Regions from separate parts of the Micromonospora sp. NPDC049903 genome, predicted to be linked through region 4. Evidence: riboswitches for the same ligand, from Rfam matches in the RefSeq annotation. Region 4 holds a riboswitch; each other region holds the start of a gene.
The links. Region 4 has a riboswitch for cobalamin ahead of ACIBO1_RS17010 (ribonucleoside-diphosphate reductase subunit alpha). Riboswitches for the same ligand answer to the same signal wherever they lie in the genome.
Positions count from the first base shown of each region.

Region 1: another riboswitch for cobalamin. It lies ahead of ACIBO1_RS19380 (energy-coupling factor ABC transporter permease); the one in region 4 lies ahead of ACIBO1_RS17010 (ribonucleoside-diphosphate reductase subunit alpha).
Region 2: another riboswitch for cobalamin. It lies ahead of bluB (5,6-dimethylbenzimidazole synthase); the one in region 4 lies ahead of ACIBO1_RS17010 (ribonucleoside-diphosphate reductase subunit alpha).
Region 3: another riboswitch for cobalamin. It lies ahead of metE (5-methyltetrahydropteroyltriglutamate--homocysteine S-methyltransferase); the one in region 4 lies ahead of ACIBO1_RS17010 (ribonucleoside-diphosphate reductase subunit alpha).

Region 1 is NZ_JBITKL010000012.1:35,345-39,533, reverse strand. It holds gene ACIBO1_RS19395 (energy-coupling factor ABC transporter ATP-binding protein) at 1-474, opposite strand, end outside; gene cbiQ (cobalt ECF transporter T component CbiQ) at 471-1,214, opposite strand; gene ACIBO1_RS19385 (energy-coupling factor ABC transporter substrate-binding protein) at 1,214-1,543, opposite strand; gene ACIBO1_RS19380 (energy-coupling factor ABC transporter permease) at 1,540-2,232, opposite strand; cobalamin riboswitch at 2,262-2,437, opposite strand; gene ACIBO1_RS19375 (DUF2267 domain-containing protein) at 2,563-2,967, shown strand; gene ACIBO1_RS19370 (roadblock/LC7 domain-containing protein) at 2,972-3,391, opposite strand; gene ACIBO1_RS19365 (YncE family protein) at 3,581-4,189, opposite strand, start outside.
Region 2 is NZ_JBITKL010000011.1:17,244-21,432, reverse strand. It holds gene ACIBO1_RS18355 (hypothetical protein) at 1-317, opposite strand, end outside; gene ACIBO1_RS18350 (TetR/AcrR family transcriptional regulator) at 428-1,036, opposite strand; gene ACIBO1_RS18345 (MalY/PatB family protein) at 1,095-2,252, opposite strand; cobalamin riboswitch at 2,321-2,523, shown strand; gene bluB (5,6-dimethylbenzimidazole synthase) at 2,563-3,198, shown strand; gene ACIBO1_RS18335 (VOC family protein) at 3,220-3,957, opposite strand; gene ACIBO1_RS18330 (SipW-dependent-type signal peptide-containing protein) at 4,117-4,189, shown strand, end outside.
Region 3 is NZ_JBITKL010000018.1:29,435-33,623, reverse strand. It holds gene metE (5-methyltetrahydropteroyltriglutamate--homocysteine S-methyltransferase) at 1-1,853, opposite strand, end outside; cobalamin riboswitch at 1,973-2,186, opposite strand; gene ACIBO1_RS23500 (FecCD family ABC transporter permease) at 2,352-3,440, shown strand; gene ACIBO1_RS23495 (ABC transporter substrate-binding protein) at 3,466-4,189, shown strand, end outside.
Region 4 is NZ_JBITKL010000009.1:199,258-203,446, forward strand. It holds gene ACIBO1_RS17005 (ribonucleotide-diphosphate reductase subunit beta) at 1-76, opposite strand, end outside; gene ACIBO1_RS17010 (ribonucleoside-diphosphate reductase subunit alpha) at 73-2,448, opposite strand; cobalamin riboswitch at 2,584-2,793, opposite strand; gene ACIBO1_RS17015 (amino acid adenylation domain-containing protein) at 2,914-4,189, shown strand, end outside.

The DNA of each region.
Region 1 (4,189 bases), on a different contig from region 4:
GCCGTACGAGAGCAGGTGGGTGGGGCGGTCGGCGAGGTCGGTGATCTCCAACGCCGCCAGCGCCTCGGCACAGCGCTGCCGCACCTGCGCGTCGTCCAGACCGAGGTTGACCGGCCCGAACGAGACGTCCTGGAAGACGGTCGCGGCGAACAACTGGTCGTCCGGGTCCTGGAGCACCAGTTGCACCTGCTGGCGGACGTCGAGCAGCCCGGCCCGGGTCCGGCGCAGCGGCACCCCGCCGACCAGCACCGTGCCCGCGTCGGCGGCCAACGCGCCGACCATCAGCCGGAACAGGGTCGTCTTGCCACCGCCGTTGGGCCCCAGCACGGCCATCCGCCGCCCGGCCGGCACCCGCAGGTCGGCGTCGGTCAGCACCGGCCGCTCCGCCTCGTACCCGAAGCTGACCCCGCGCAGTTCCAACAGCGGCGGGTCGCTGACCTCGCGCAGCTTCGCCAGGGGCGGGTCGCCGCTCATCCGAGCGCCACCAGCAGCCGGGTGGCCAGCACCACCGCCGCCAACAGCAGCACGGTGGTCGCCAGGAACGCCACCGACGGTTGCCGCACCTCGGTGCGTACCGCCAACGAGCCGGTGTAACCGCGCAGCGCCAACCCCTCCTCCCAACGCCGGGCCAGCGAGAACGCCCGGACGAAGACCGCGCCGGCCTGCCCGGCCAGTGACCGGTAGGTGCTGGCCCAGGTGCGGTAACCCAGCCGGGCCGCCTGGGCCTGCCGCACCGCGTGCACGCTCTCCAACAGCAGGAACAACATCCGGTAGATCAGCGCGGCCACCTCGGTGACCGCGCTGGGCACCCCGAGACGCTGGAGTCGGGGCAGCACGTCGGCGAGCGGCGTGGTGGCGGCGAACAGCAGCAGGCAGAGCAGGGCGGCGCAGGCCCGACCGGCGGTCGCGGCGGCCGTCGCCAGCCCCTCCGGCGCCCACCGCACGCGCGTCGGGCCGGAGACCGCCACCAGCATCGGCACCGAGCCGGTCAGGATGAACAACAGCGGGGTCCGGGCCGCCCGGACCAGCAGGCGCGGCGGCAGCGCCGCCGGCCCGAGCAACGCCGCCGCCGCGGTCAGACCCACCACCAGGGCACCCGGCCACGGTGGCAGGAGCAACGCGCAGCCCAACAGCCCCAGAGCCAACAGGGCCTTCTCCGCCGGGTGGCGGCGTCGCCAGGGGCTGGCGTACGCCGCCACGTCCAACGCGAGCACTAGTCGGTGGTCTTCTCCCCGGTCGCGGTCTGCTCGCCACGCAGCCGCTGCCGGGTCCGGGCGACCCCGAAGTAGTAGCCGAGGAACCCGGCGCCGAGGGCGGCCTGGAGTGCGAACAACGCCGACTCGATCTCACCCGACGGTGGCTCGTAGATCGAGCTGAACCACGGCTCGTAGTCGGGATGGTCGTTGACGATCGCCTCCTCGGCGAGGGCGTCTGCCCCGGCGAACGGCTCCTCGCCGCTGCCGAGCCCCAGCACCAGCGGCGCCACCGCCAGCGCCACCACGGCGAGCAGCAACAACAGGTTGGTCCGGCCGAACGACTTCACGCCACCGCTCCCTGGGTCGTCGGGGCCGGACGGCGCAGAATGCCGAGCCGGCGGAGTTCCTGCGGGCTCACCCGGACCAGCAACCGGACCACCAGGACGGTGAGCAGCCCCTCGCTGATCGCCAGCGGGATCTGGGTGACCGCGAAGATGGACCCGAACTTGGCCAGCGCGCCGACGAAGCCCGAATCCGGGTCGGGGAAGGCCAGCGCGAGCTGGGCACTGGTCACGCAGTAGGTCGCCAGGTCGGCCAAAGCGGCGGCGAAGAACACCGAGATGCCGAGGCCGCCACCGAGCCGGCGGATCAGCGCGTACACGCCGAAGGCCACCCAGGGGCCGACGATGGCCATCGAGAAGACGTTCGCGCCGAGCGTGCTCAACCCGCCGTGGGCCAGCAGGAGTGCCTGGAACAGCAGCACGATCGTGCCGAGCACACTCATCACGGGGGCTCGGAACAGGATCGCGCCGAGACCCACACCGGTCGGATGGGAACAGGAGCCGGTCACCGAAGGGATCTTCAGCGCCGACAGGACGAAGGTGAACGCACCGGCCGCGCCGAGCAACAACTTCGCGTCGGGGTTCGCGCGGACCTGCTGGACCAGGTTGCGCGCACCGTGGATGACGAACGGTGTCGAGACCGCGAACCATGCCGCCGCCTGCACCGGTGGTAGGTAGCCCTCAGCGATGTGCATGAGTCGACCTCCCCTTCCAACACCTCGTGGACGAGATCACACGTCGGGGTCGGTCTCCTGGCTCCCGGATCGTCGCGAACTCCGGCCTTCCCAGGTCCTCCACGGACCCAGTGGCGTACAAGTCGGAGTGAACTCCCCGGTCACAGTGGCGAGGGCCGCGCCGGTCTCACACCGGCTTCCCATTACCGCGACGGCGCGACGTTATCCGTTCCGCGCACCGGCGCACAAGACTCATCGATGCCCCAGCGGCCGTACTCGGGTGAAGAGTGCCGTTTGTCACGACGATTCCCGGGTAGACGCCAGATCCGTTGCGAGAAGGGGGCCGGCGGGTTGGACGAGAACGAGTTCATCGAGTCCGTGGCGAACCGCACCGGCGCGTCGACGGAACAGGCGACCGCCATCGCGCGCGCCACCCTGACCACGCTGGCCGAGCGGATCGACGGTGGCGAGGCCCGGAACCTGGCCGACCAACTCCCGGAAGGGCTACGGGCGTACACGTTCGCGCCCAGCGAGACCGCCGAACGGTTCGGGCTCGACGTGTTCGTCCAGCGCGTCGGCGGCCGGGCCGACGTCGACCCCGACCTGGCCGAGGCCGGCATCCGGGCGGTGATGGACACCATTCGGGATGACGTCGCCCCCGCCGACTACGACGACGTCATCGCGAACCTGCCGGCCGAACTGTGGCAGGTGGCCAACCCGGCGCCCTCGTACGACGCGCAGCGCGACCGCGGCTAGCGGATCACCGCCCGGTCAGGTGGGGCGCCGGCTCCACGTACACCGGCAGGTGATGCCCGGCCCGGGCGCAGAAGAGGGCGACCTCGTACGCCATGTCCCCCACCTCGGCCGAGCCGTCGATACCGACGGTGAGGATCGCCCCGTTGCCGGTGGTGGCGTGGAACAGGAACGCCCGCGACATCTGCACCACCACCTGGTGCAGCTCACCCTCACCGCACAGTCGGGCGGCGGCCAGACCCAACGCCTGGAGACCACAGACCACACTGGACAGTTGCTCGGCGATCTCCTCGTCGATGCCCCGCGAGGCCCCCAGCATGATGCCGTCCGGGGAGAGCACCACCGCGAACTTGGCACCGGGCACCCGATCCACGATGTCGTCGAGCGCGTCGTTGAGGTTCTCGGCGGTGACCAGGGCATGGGTCATAAGGGCGCTGTCCTCTCGTCGAAACTCCTACGTTCGTACCAGAGAAGACCCGGCGTCAGGGGGCTGACACTCCCCCTGATCCTGTTCCCTGATCCTCCTAACGTACGACGACGCTGGTCACCCTAATCGGACGGGTCGGACGGCACGATCACGCCGGGAATCGCTCCTCTGACCGACGGTGACGCCCGCTCAGGACGACGACACCGGGCCACGCAACCCCACCAGGCCGGGCACCGCGGCACGACCCAGTTCGGCGCCGCTGGCCGGGTCGAGCCATCTCAGTGCGTCCCGCCCACCCACATAGAGGCGACCGCTGTCCGGGCCGAGGAGGAGACCGCTGACGGGAGCGTCGACCGGCCGTTCGGCAACGACCCGCAGACCGACGGCATCCACGGTACGCACCACACCGGCCCCGCCGAGGAACAGTCGATCGTCGTCCGCCGTCGCGTACGCCGGGCCGGAGGCGACGGGGACGGCGGCGGTGCGGCGTACCGTCAGCTCCTCCGTGGAGATCTCGGCGACGGTGCCGGAGGTGAGGTCGGCGACGTACAACCGCGAGCCGTCCGGGGCGATCGCCATGGCGTGCCCGTCGGCCGGTCCCTCCCCGAACGGGTGCGGCAGGTCCACGCAGAACGCCCACCGCTCGTGCAGGTGCAGCGTGTGCACGAAGGCGTGGACGTCACGGCCCGGCCGCCCGCTGATCCGGTCCCGGGTATGCCGGTGATCGGGTTGGTGGGTGTAGAGCGTGTACAGGACGCGACGGTCCGGGGCGAGCACGGCCTGCCGCCCGTCGCCGCG
Region 2 (4,189 bases), on a different contig from region 4:
GGCAGGTGGACGTGGGCCGCCACGAAGACCAGTTGTCGTCGGACGACGTCGGCGCCGGTGTGGAACCGCCTCGATGCGGACACGGTGGCGTTCACGACGGCACCACCGAACAGGTCGAATCCGAGCACCGTCAGCAGGAGGACGATCGGCACCGGGTAGCCGGCAGCGGCGCCCACGGCCCCGGCGATGGTCGCGCCGACACCTGCGGTGAGGTAGCTGAGCCGACTCTCCGCCCGCGTGGCCCCGGGCGCGACGAGCAGGTCGTTGAGCCGCGAGACCGGACCGCGCGGCGGACTCGGGGACGTGGTCGTGGGCATGGCCGCCGTTCGCTCGGAGACGATTGGTGAACTATCGCTCAGCATAGTGAACGTTTGTGCACCCGTCGAGTCGAGGGCCTGCTCGAAGGAGCCCGAGTCGGCGACGTCACTCAGCCCTCGGCCGGGACGGGCTCCTGGATCGCGGTGCCGGAGTAGAGCCGATCGATGGTGTCCCACCAGCGCCGCAGGCCGTCGTGACCCATCGGATCGGTACCAAGCACGTCGGTGATGCGGTCGCGCAGCAGGATGATGGAGAGCTCATGGGCCAGCAGCACGACCGCGAGTTGTGCCCGGTCCACGTCCGGGGCGACCGCGCCCGCGTCGGCCATCCGGTGCATGAGCGAGTCGGCGAACCCCTGCAGCATCCGGTACGCCTCGACCGAGCGCGACGTGGTGCCGACGAGCAGGTGCGCGAGATACCGGGTGGCCGACGGGGAGGACAGCGCGTCGGCCGACGCGAGGAAACGGTCGGGCGGGCCGGAACCGGCTGTCTCGGCGAGTGCCTCCAGTGCGTTGCCCAACACGCCCAGCACGTGCGCGTCGACGGCGGCGACCAGGCCCTCACGCGACCCGTAGTGCTTGATGATGAGCGACTGCGAGACTCCCGCGCGCTCCGCTACCTGCTTGAGCGACGCGGCCGCCGGCCACTGTTCGCCGAAGAGTTCCAGGGCGGTGTCCCGAATGATCGCCTTGGCGGTGCGATCCTCCGGTGCATACATGTTCACCACAGTAGCAATCCCGGCGTGCGGTGCGAACGGGCCGGCAGTGGCACCGGCGTCAGGTCAGTGCCTCGGCCATCCGCCGCACGCCTTCAGTGATCAGCTCGGGGGTGGTGCCGAGGTTGAATCGCGCGTGTCCCGCTCCCCCGGTACCGAAGACAGGGCCGGGACTGAGCGCCACCCGGCCGCGATCGAGGAAGGTCGCGGCGGGGTCGTCGCCGAGACCGAGGGCGCGGCAGTCGAGCCAGGCCAGGTAGGTGCCCTCGCCAGGGCGGTAACGGACCGTCGGAAGGTGTTCGGCCAGCAGCCGGGTGAGGAGGCGACGGTTCTCGTCGAGGTCGTCCACGAGGGCGTCGAGCCATCCGACGCCGTCTCGCAGGGCGGCGACGTGGGCCAGCACACCGACGTGGCTGGGCCCCTCGTTGACCCAGGCGGGGATGCGGGCGAGATCGTCGGCCGCAGCGGGTCCGGCGATGGCGACGGCGGCCTTGAGCCCCGCCAGGTTCCAGGCCTTGGACGCGGAGATGACCGAGAAGGCGTTCTCGGCGCCGGGCACGCTCAGGTACGGCGTGAACCCGGCCCCGGTCAGCACCAGCGGCGCATGGATCTCGTCGACCACCACACGGACACCATGCCGGCCCGCCAGCGCGGCGACCTCGGCGAGTTCGTCGGCGGTGTGCACCGTGCCGGTCGGGTTGTGCGGGCTGCACAGCAGGTACGCGGGCCGGGAGCCACGTTCCGCCGCGCGCCGGAACGCCTCGTCCAGGACCGCCATGTCGATCCGGCCGTCCTCGCCGAGCGGGGCCTCCTCGATGGATCGACCGGTACGCCCCACGACCTGGTAGAACGGCGCGTAGACCGGGCAGTTGACCACGACGGCGTCGGTCGGACCACAGATCACGTCGAGGACCTCGACGATGCCGCTCATCACGTCCGGAACCATCGTGGTGCGGTCCACCGCGATGCCGTCGAAGTCCCACCGGTCGCGGGCGAAGTGGGCGAGCGCCTCGGCGTAGTCGGTGCCGGTGGGGTAGCCCGTGTCGCCGCGCCGGACGGCCTCGGTGATCGCGTCGACGACCGACCCGGCCAGCGGCGCGTCCAGCTCCGCCACGAACATCGGAAGCACGTCGCTCGGGTAGGCGCGCCACTTCTCGCTCGTCCGCTTCCGCAGCTGGTCCAGAGTGAGCTGCCGCAGGGGTGTGGTCTCGGAGGTCACGACACCGAGACTAGTGACTCGATCTTCCGGCAGCGCCGACGGACGACGGTGTCCGGTAGGGTGCTCGGCGGCACGAACTGTTGCGAGGTGCCCCACCCGTGGTGGGGAGAATCGGGAAGCCGGTGAGAGTCCGGCACGGGCCCGCCGCGGTGACCGGGGAGCTGCCGCCCACGCGCGTCACGCGCAGCCACTGGCCCTGCCGGGCTGGGAAGGCGGGCGGTGAGGTGACGATCCGGAAGTCCGAAGACCGGCCTCGCGCCTGGTTGCCCTGCGCTGTGGCCAGGGCCTGGAGCGCAGCGGGAGCCTGCCCATGATCAACGAAGTGTACGAGGTCATCCACGCCCGTCGGGACGTACGCGGTCAGTTCACCGGCGCGCCGATCCCGGCCGAGGTCCTCGATCGGGTGCTGGCCGCCGCGCACGCCGCGCCCAGCGTCGGCCTGTCGCAGCCGTGGGACTTCATCCTGGTCCGCGATTCCGCGCTGCGGGCGGAGTTCCACCGCCACGTGCAGCAGGAGCGGGACGTCTTCGCCGCGACCCTGGACGGGGAGGAGGCGCGCCGGTTCGGCACGATCAAGATCGACGGGGTGCTGGAGTCGACCCTGTCGGTCGTGGTGACGTACGACCCGGACCGGGGGTCCCCGGCGGTGCTGGGTCGGCACGCCATCGCCGACGCCGGCCTGTACTCGGTGTGTCTGGCCATCCAGAACCTGTGGCTGGCGGCCACCGCCGAGGGGCTCGGCGTGGGCTGGGTGTCGTTCTACCGGGAACCGTTCGTGCGGGACCTGCTGCGGATCCCGGCGGGTGTCCGCCCGGTGGCCTGGCTGTGCCTGGGTCCGGTCACCCACCTGGAGCAGGTGCCGGACCTGGAACGACACGGCTGGCGGCAGCGCCGTCCCTGGCGGGCAGCGGTGCACCGGGACCGCTGGGAGCCGGCGGGCCACTGACCCCGACGGCGTAAGGGTGCGTCAGCTCGGGGCGAGGAGGCAGAACTCGTTGCCCTCCGGGTCGGCCATGACCGTCCACGGCAGATCGTCGCGGCCCACGTCCACGGTGGAGGCGCCGAGAGCCCGCAGCCTGGCCGCCTCGCCCTGCGGGTCGTCACCGGGGTACGGGCGGACGTCGAGGTGGACCCGGTTCCAGCCGGTCTTCACGTCGGGCGTACGCAGGAACTGCAGGTACGGACCCACGTCCGCAGCGGAGCGCAGGACCGCTGCGCGGTCGGTAACCTCGTGCAGACGCCAGTCCATGGCGGTGCTCCAGAAGTCGGCCATGGCGCGCGGGTCCGCGCAGTCGACCACGACGGCGGCGACCGGTCCGACGTCCCGGTGGGCCGGTCGCGGGTCCAGGACGCAGAACTCGTTGCCCTCCGGGTCGGCCATGACCGTCCACGGGACGTCGCCCTGTCCCACGTCGGCGAGGGTGGCGCCGAGATTTTTCAGGCGCGCGACCGTCTCGGCGTGGTGGTCCGCCGAGGTGGTGGCGAGGTCGAGGTGCACGCGGTTCTTCACCGTCTTGGGTTCCGAGGAGACGACGAGGTCGACGAAGACGGCGATCGGGTCGGGATAGGCGACGCCCTCGGGTTCGAGGTTGGTGACGCCGGGCTCCTCGCTGGAGATCCCCCAGCCGAGCGTCTCCGCCCAGAAACCGCCCAGCGCGGAGTCGTCCCGGGCCTTCATGTTGATCTGTACGAGCCGTGTTGCCATCCGGCGATGCTAGCGGCAACGCGACACGAATTCGATTCACTTGATGCTGGCCGATACACCTCCGTGAAGTTTTGGGCGTTATGACTGGGTTGTCCGCATTGGAGTTCTATCGTGTCCCTGCGTGACAGCACGCCAACGGGGTTGCACGAGGAGGACAAGGTGAATGGACCGACAGGGATGACGACGGGCGAGTCGAGCAGTCGAGGAAACCGTCGCAAGCTCAAGGCGATTC
Region 3 (4,189 bases), on a different contig from region 4:
TCCAGGTAGGCGGTGTGGTCCCGACGGCGCGGCGGCAGCAGTTCCCGCAGCGCGGGCTCGTCGACCTGGATGATCCGGATGCCCGCCGTCTCCAGGTCCCGCGCCTCGTCGCGCAGGGCCAGCGCGACCTGCCGGGCGGTCTCCGCCAGCGGTTGGTCCACCCGCACGAACGACCAGGCCAGGATGGTCACCGGGCCGGTGAGCATGCCCTTGACCGGCCGGTCGGTGAGCGACTGGGCATAGCGGGACCAGGTCACCGTGATCGGTACGCGCCGGGTCACGTCGCCGTACAGGATCGGCGGGCGTACGCACCGGGAGCCGTACGACTGGACCCAGCCGTGGGCGGTGGCGGCGAAGCCGTCGAGGTGTTCGGCGAAGTACTGCACCATGTCGTTGCGCTCCGGCTCGCCGTGCACCAGCACGTCCAGCCCGAGCCGTTCCTGCTCGGCCACCACGTCGGCGATCTCGGCCCGCATCCGCTCGGCGTAACCGGCCGCGTCGAGGCGACCGGCCCGGTGCTCGGCCCGAGCCCGGCGCAGCGCCTCGGTCTGCGGGAACGACCCGATGGTGGTGGTCGCCAGCGTGGGCAGCCCGAGGCGGCGGCGTTGGGCGTCGGCGCGCTGCGGGTACGGACCGCGCCGGGTGTGCTCGGGCCGCAGCGCCTCCAGGCGGGCGCGGACCGCGTCGTCGCGCCACTGCCACGGCACCGGCGGGGGCGCGGCGGGCAACTCGCCCACCCCGTCGCGCAGCACCCGACCGAGCGCGACCACCTCGTCGACCTTCTGCCGGGCGAACGCCAACCGTTCGCGCAGCCGAGGGTCGAGGTCGGTCTCGGCGGCCAGGTCCACCGGCACGTGCAGAAGTGAGCAGGAGGTGGACACGGCCACGCTGTCGGCGAGTCCGGTGAGGGTGGCGCCGACGGCCGCAGCGGCCCGCAGGTCGGTCCGCCACACGTTGCGGCCGTCGACCAGCCCGGCGACCACGGTCCGGCCCGGCAGCGCGCCGTGGCCGGCGAGCCGGTCCAGGTCGCCGGGCCCGGCGACCAGGTCCAGACCGATCGCCTCGATCGGCGTGTCCAGCAGCGCGGGCAGCGCGTCGCCGAGTTCGCCGAAGTAGGCGGCGACGAACAGGCGGGGCCGGTGGGCCAGCCCGCCGAGCCGGGCGTACGCGGCACCGAGGTCGCGGATCTCGGCGTCGGACCGGTCGCCGACGTACGCCGGTTCGTCGAGCTGCACCCACGGCACGCCGACGTCGGCGAGCGCGGACAGCAGCTCGGCGTAGACGTCGACCAGGTCGTCCAGCCGGTCGAACGGGCGGAACCCGGCCGGCGCGTCGGCGGTGGGCTTGGACAGCAGCAGCAGGGTCGCCGGGCCGACCAGGACCGGACGGGTGGTGATGCCGAGCGCCCGGGCCCGCCCGTACTCGGTGAGCGGCTTGTCGGCACGGGCGGCGAAGGCGGTGTCCGGGCCGATCTCGGGCACCAGGTAGTGGTAGTTGGTGTCGAACCACTTCGTCATCTCCAGCGGCGGTTCCTGTGCGGTGCCGCGCGCCATGGCGAAGTAGGTGTCCAGCTCACCGAGGCCCAGCCGGCGGAACCGGTCGGGTACGGCGTCGACCGTGACGGCCGCGTCGAGCACGTGGTCGTAGAGCGAGAACGTGTTGGACGGTACCGCGGACAGGCCGGCGTCGTGCAACGTACGCCAGGTCTGTTCGCGTACCTGTGCGGCGGTGGCCCGCAGGGTCGGCTCGTCGACGCGGCCGGCCCAGTAGCCCTCGACCGCGGTCTTGAGTTCACGACGCGGGCCGATGCGCGGATAGCCGAGCACGGTGCTCGTGCCGAACGGAGTGGTCATGTCGCCAGGGTTCCCTTCCCTCGAGGTCCGGCGGTACGGCTCCGGGGAAGGCTGGGGAGGGCACGGCGCGACGACCGGCCTCGCCCTGGCCCTCCCGCGAGGCCGACGGCGGCGTGCGCGGCTGCGCACGCGGCACGGGCAGGTCTTCGGACTCGTGGGCGCGACCGGCTGGGCCGGTCTCCTACTGGCCGTCGCTTCCCGGACAGGTGTCCAGTGCGTGTGACGGCGGTCGTTCCCACTCACCGCTGCGGGGCAGTCCCGGATTCACACCGGGTTCCCTCTTACGACGCTCCGACCGGACGGCCGGGGCGAACCAGTACCGTCTCGGATCCTAGCGTCCGGATCGCGCCCGACGACCGTCGCGCCGGTGTGATGTCCGCGCCGCGACGCCGGGTCGAGCGGCGGGTGAACAACGACTCATCCGCCTTCCGCTGGCATGATCATGGTGTTAGTTTTTGCAAAGACTTGGCAAGAACAACGACTTTGCGTGGGAGTGCGGTGAGCGTCACCACCCTGCCGACGAGCCGGACGGACGTGCTCGGCGTGGCGGCGCAGCGTCGCCGGACCGGCCTCTGGCTGCTCGCGCTGACTATCGGCCTGGTCCTGACCGGGCTGGTCGCGGTCGGCGCCGGGGCGATCGGCATCCCCCCGCTCACGGTGGCCCGGATCATCGGGCACCAGCTCGTCGGGGTGCCCGGCGAGGTGACCTGGACCGGGCCGCAGCAGGCGATCGTCTGGCAGGTCCGGCTGCCCCGGGTCCTGCTCGGCATGCTGGTCGGCGCCGGGCTCGCGGTCTGCGGGGTGGCGTTGCAGGCCATGGTCCGCAACGTGCTCGCCGACCCGTACCTGCTCGGGATCAACTCCGGCGCCTCCAGCGGCGCGGCCGCCGCGATCCTGTTCGGCGCGGGTGCCGGCTTCGGCCAGTACGCGCTCTCCACCAGCGCGTTCGTCGGCGCGCTCGGCGCGTCGCTGCTGGTCTTCCTGATCGCGCGCAGCGGCGGCCGGGTCACCTCCATCCGGCTGCTGCTGGCCGGAGTCGCCGTCGGGTACGCGCTGTACGCCACCACCAGCTTCCTGATCTTCGCCTCCGGGTCCGCCGAGGGCGCCCGGTCGGTGATGTTCTGGCTCCTCGGGTCGCTGGGTCTGGCCCGCTGGAACGCCCTGCTGCTGATCGCCGCGGTGGTGCTGATCGGCACCATCGGCTACCTGACCGTCGTCGGGCGGCGACTCGACGTCCTGGCCATCGGCGACGAGACCGCGCACACCCTGGGCGTCTCGCCGGACCGGTTCCGGCTCCGGCTGCTCGTGCTGGTCTCGCTCAGCGTCGGCATCCTGGTCTCCGCCGCCGGCAGCATCGGGTTCGTCGGCCTGGTCGTGCCACACCTGGCCCGGCGCATCGTCGGCGCGCCGCACGTCCGCGTGGTGCCGGTGGCCGCGCTGCTCGGGGCGATCCTGCTGGTCTGGGCCGACGTGCTGGCCCGGGTGCTGCTGGCGCCGCAGGAGATCCCGATCGGCATCATCACCTCCCTGCTCGGCGCTCCCTTCCTGCTGGTCCTGATCCGCCGTCTGCACGCCTCCGGTGCCTGAAGAGCCCACCCGTCAAGGAGAACCGATGTTGAAGGCAACCCGCCTCGCCACCGCCGCCGCCTCCGCGTGCGTGCTGCTCGTCGCCGGGTGCGGCGGCGCCGCCGACGGGCCGACCGAGGCCGGTCCCGGCTATCCGGTCACGGTGACCAACTGCGGCGTGGACGTCACCTTCGACGCTCCTCCCCAGCGGGTCGTGCTGCTCAAGAGCGCCGCCGTGCCGTACCTGCACGCGCTCGGCGTCCTGGACCGGGCCACCGCCCGCGCCGGGCAGTACCCGAAGGAGTACTACGACGCGGAGACCCAGGCCGAGCTGGACCGGATCCCGCTGCTGACCGACAAGACCGACACCAGCGGCCACCTCCAGATCTCCAAGGAGGTGGTGATCAGCCAGGAGCCCGACCTGGTCCTCGGCGAGGTCGACAACCTCTCCCGCGACACCCTGGAGGCGGTGGACATCCCGCTGCTGGAGGAGCCGGCGATGTGCCCGGACAGCACCGCCGTACCGAGCTTCGACGACATCTACCGGCAGATGGAGACGTACGGCCGGGTGTTCGGCCGCCAGGCCGAGGCGACGACTGCGGTCACCGCGCTCAAGGACCGGATGACGAAGGTCCAGGCCGAGGCGGGCGACTCGTCCGGGCGTACCGCGGCGGTGCTCTACCCGACCGTCGGCGGCGGCACCACGTACGCGTACGGCACCGGGAGCATGGCCCATCCGCAGTTGGAGGCCGCCGGTTTCCGCAACGTCT
Region 4 (4,189 bases):
GGTCCATACCGGGGTCGAGCAGCAGGTGCCGCTCCCCCACGCCGGTGCTGGTGCTGGTCTCGGAGACGGTGGTCACTGGCATGCCTCGCAGCTCTCGGGGTTCTCCAGGGAGCAGGCCAACGCCTCGTCGTCGCTGACCGCCACGACCGGCGTGACGCTCGGGGTGACGGCGACGGTGGCCTGCTGGATCCGGGTCGCCGGACGCGACCGCAGGTAGTAGGTGGTCTTCAGCCCGGACTTCCAGGCGTACAGGTACATCGAGGAGAGCTTGCCGATGGTCGGCGCGCTCAGGAACAGGTTCAGCGACTGCGACTGGTCGATGAAGGGGGCGCGGGCCGCCGCCAGGTCGATCAGCGCCCGTTGCGGCAGCTCCCACGCGGTCCGGAACAGTTCGCGTACGTCGGCGGGCAGCTCGACGACGCCCTGCACGGAACCCTCGGCGCGCTTGATCTGCTCCCGGATCGCGGCCGTCCACAGTCCGCGCGCCTTCAGCTCGCGGACCAGGTAGGTGTTGATCTGGAGGAACTCGCCGGACATCGTCTCGCGCTTGAACAGGTTGGACACCTGCGGCTCGATGCACTCGTAGCAGCCGGCGATCGAGGCGATGGTGGCGGTCGGCGCGATCGCCACCAGCAACGAGTTCCGCAGGCCGTGCCGGCCGATCGTCTCGCGCAGCGCGGTCCACCGCTCGGGCTGGCCGACCTCGGCGCCCCACAGGTCCGGGTGCAGCTCACCCCGGGCGGCGCGGGTCTCGGCGTACGCGGGATGCGGGCCGAACCGCTCGGCGAGCCCGGCGGAGGTCTCCAACGCGGTCAGGAAGATCTCCTCCTGCACCCGCGTCGACAGCTCCCTGGCGGCCGGTGAGTCGAACGGCAGGCGCAGCGTGAAGAACGCGTCCTGCAAACCCATCAGCCCGAGCCCGACGGGGCGCCAGCGCGGGTTCGACGCCGCCGCCTGCGCGGCCGGGTAGTAGTTGATGTCGATCACCCGGTCCAGGAACACCACGGCGGTACGCACCGTGGCGCGCAGCCGTTCCCAGTCGACACCGTCCGCCGTGACGTGCGCGCCCAGGTTGACCGAGCCGAGGTTGCAGACCGCCGTCTCGGCGTCGTCGTTGACCTCCAGGATCTCGGTGCAGAGGTTCGACAGGTGGATGGTGTTGCCCGGGGCGCCGGTCTGGTTGGACAGCCGGTTCGAGGCGTCCTTGAACGTCATCCACCCGTTGCCGGTCTGCGCGAGCGTCCGCATCATCCGCCCGTACAGGTCGCGGGCCTTGACGGTCTTGACCGCCTTCTTCTCCGCCGCCCGGTACGCCTCGTCGAACGCCTCGCCGAACAGGTCGGGCAGCTCGGGGGCGTCCGACGGGTCGACGAGCGACCAGTCGCCGTCCGCCTCGACGCGCCGCATGAACTCGTCCGGGATCCAGTTGGCGAGGTTCAGGTTGTGCGTCCGCCGGGACTCCTCGCCGGTGTTGTCCCGCAGTTCGAGGAACTCCTCCACGTCCGGGTGCCACGGTTCGAGGTAGACGCAGGCCGCGCCCTTGCGACGGCCGCCCTGGTTGACCGCGGCCACCCCGGCGTCCAGCGTCTTGAGGAACGGCACGATGCCGTTCGACCTGCCGTTGGTGCCCCGGATCAGGGCGCCCCGACCGCGCACCCGGGACCAGGAGATGCCGATGCCACCGGAGAACTTGGACAGCTTCGCGACCTGGTGGTAACGCTCGTAGATGGAGTCGAGTTCGTCGCGCGGCGAGTCGACCAGGAAGCACGAGGACATCTGGGTGTGCCGGGTGCCGGAGTTGAACAGCGTCGGCGAGCTGGGCAGGTAGGCCAGGCTGGACATCAGCCGGTAGAAGCCGATCGCCTCGCCGGGCGTCTGGGACAGGCCGCAGGCGACCCGCAGCAGCCAGTACTGCGGCGTCTCCACCACCAGTCGGGTCTGCGGGTGCCGCAGCAGGTACCGGTCGGCGACCGTGCGCAGGCCGAAGTACTCGAAACGCAGGTCCCCGGCCGGGTCGACGGCGTCGTCCAGCTTGCGCGCGTTGCGGGCCACGAACGCGGCGGTGTCGTCGCCGATCAGGCCCAGGCCGTGTGCGTACCGGATGGACTGGCTGAAGCTGGCCACCTGCTGCCCGCGGACCTCCTTGTCCACGTACGCGGCCAGCAGTCGGGCCGCCAGCTTCGAGTACTGCGGCTCCTCACCGATCAGCTCGGCTGCGGTCTGGATGGACAGCTTGTCCATCTCGGCCGTGGTCGCGCCGTCGTAGAGCCCGCTGATGGTCTTGGTGGCCACCCGCAACGGGTCGATCTCGTCCAGGTCGGCGACCCACCGCTCCACCGCCTTGACGATCTTGTTGACGTCCACCGGCTCGGTGTCGCCGTTCCGCTTACGGACCTGCATGACGTGCCGGCGTTGCTCCGGCCCCGCCTGCTCCTGGGTCACCGTCATGTTCCCCCTCCTCACGCCTGTCCCCGAGATCGTCGGGTCCGCGCGGGAGGACGCCGCCGGTCACCGACGGCACTGCTGCCGTGACTGACCAGCTCATGGCGTCGGCCGTCCCACGCGGCCTTCGACCGCCGCACACGTCGCGTGCGGCGCGCTGGCAGGTCTTCGGACTCGTGGGCCTGGTGCTCGCGCCTACTGGCCGTCGCTTCCCAGACCTGGCGGGTCCAGTGCGTGATGACGGCGGTCGTTCCCACTCACCGCTGCGGGGCAGTCCCGGATTCCCACCGGGTTCCCTCTTGCCTCGACCGCCGTTTCAGTGGCGGCCGAACCAGCTACGGGGCACACCATATATGGGTGCGGTGCGAAGATGGCAACACCAGATGCTGTGCCGGGCGTGTCGCGTGCCAGATGCCGGGCATCCCGCCGACCGACGGCCGGGTACTCGATCATGCCCACTAGCATCGTCGCGTGCAGACAGCGGCCGGACCCGGCGACCGACGGGCACTGCTCGACATCCTCGTCCACGCCGCGGATCGGACCCCCGACCAGAAGATCGTGCACGTGCGCGAGGACGGCACCGAACGCACCGTCACCGTCCGAGAGTTGCGGGACGAGGCGCTGCGGGTGGCGGGCGGCTACCGTGCCGCCGGAGTGGCCCCGGGCACCCCGGTGATCCTGGTCGCCGACGCCGGGGACGACTTCCAGCCGCTGTTCTGGGGGGCGCTCGCCGCCGGGTTGGTCCCGGTGCCGCTGCCACCCGAGCCGACCCGGGTACGGGCCGTCCGCGAGCTGCTCACCGACGCGGTGACCGTGCTGGACGACGCCACCGAGGCGCTCGCCGACGGGCTGGCCGGTCCGGTGCTGCGGCTGGCCGACCTGCGGACCGGCACCCCACCGGAGGCCCTGTTCGCGGCCGACCCCGGCGACGTGGCGTTCCTCCAGTTCTCCTCCGGCAGCACCGGCACGCCGCGCGGGGTGGAGTTGACCCACTCCAACGTGCTGGCCAATGTGGAGCAGTCCCGGCTGGCCAGTGGCGCCGGGCCGGACGACGTCCTGGTCACCTGGATGCCGTACTTCCACGACATGGGGTTGATCGGCACCCACCTGACCCCGCTCGCCATCGGGTGCACCCAGGTCCGCGTACCCCCGATGGCGTTCGCCAAGCGCCCGGCGCTGTGGTTCACCGCCGCCCACCGGCACCGCGCGACCCTGCTGTCGGCGGCGAACTTCGCGCTGGCCCTGGCCGTCCGCCGGGTCCCGACGGACCTCCTCGCCACGCTGGACCTGAGCCGGGTCCGGTGCGTGGTGGTGGGCGCGGAGCCCATCTCCCCCACCGTGTGGCGGGCCTTCCTGGCGCACGTCCGCCCGGCCGGGCTCGCCCCGTCCGCCCTGCGACCGGTGTACGGCCTGGCGGAGGCGACCCTCGCGGTGACCTTCCCGCCGCCCGGAGAGGTCGCCGCGCCGCTGGTGCTGGACCGGGCCGCGCTGAGCCAGGGCCGCGCGGTGACCACCGGGCCGGGCCCGGACGCCGTGGAGCTGATGGACCTGGGGCACCCGGTGCCCGGCTGTGAGGTCCGCGTCGTCGACGAGCGGCACCGGCCACTGCCCGAGGACCGAGTGGGCCTGATCGAGGTACGCGGCCCGAACGTGGCGCGCGGCTACCACCGGGACCCGCAGGCCAGCCGGGAGACCTTCGTGGACGGTTGGCTGCACACCGGTGACCTGGGTTTCCAGCGCGCCGGTC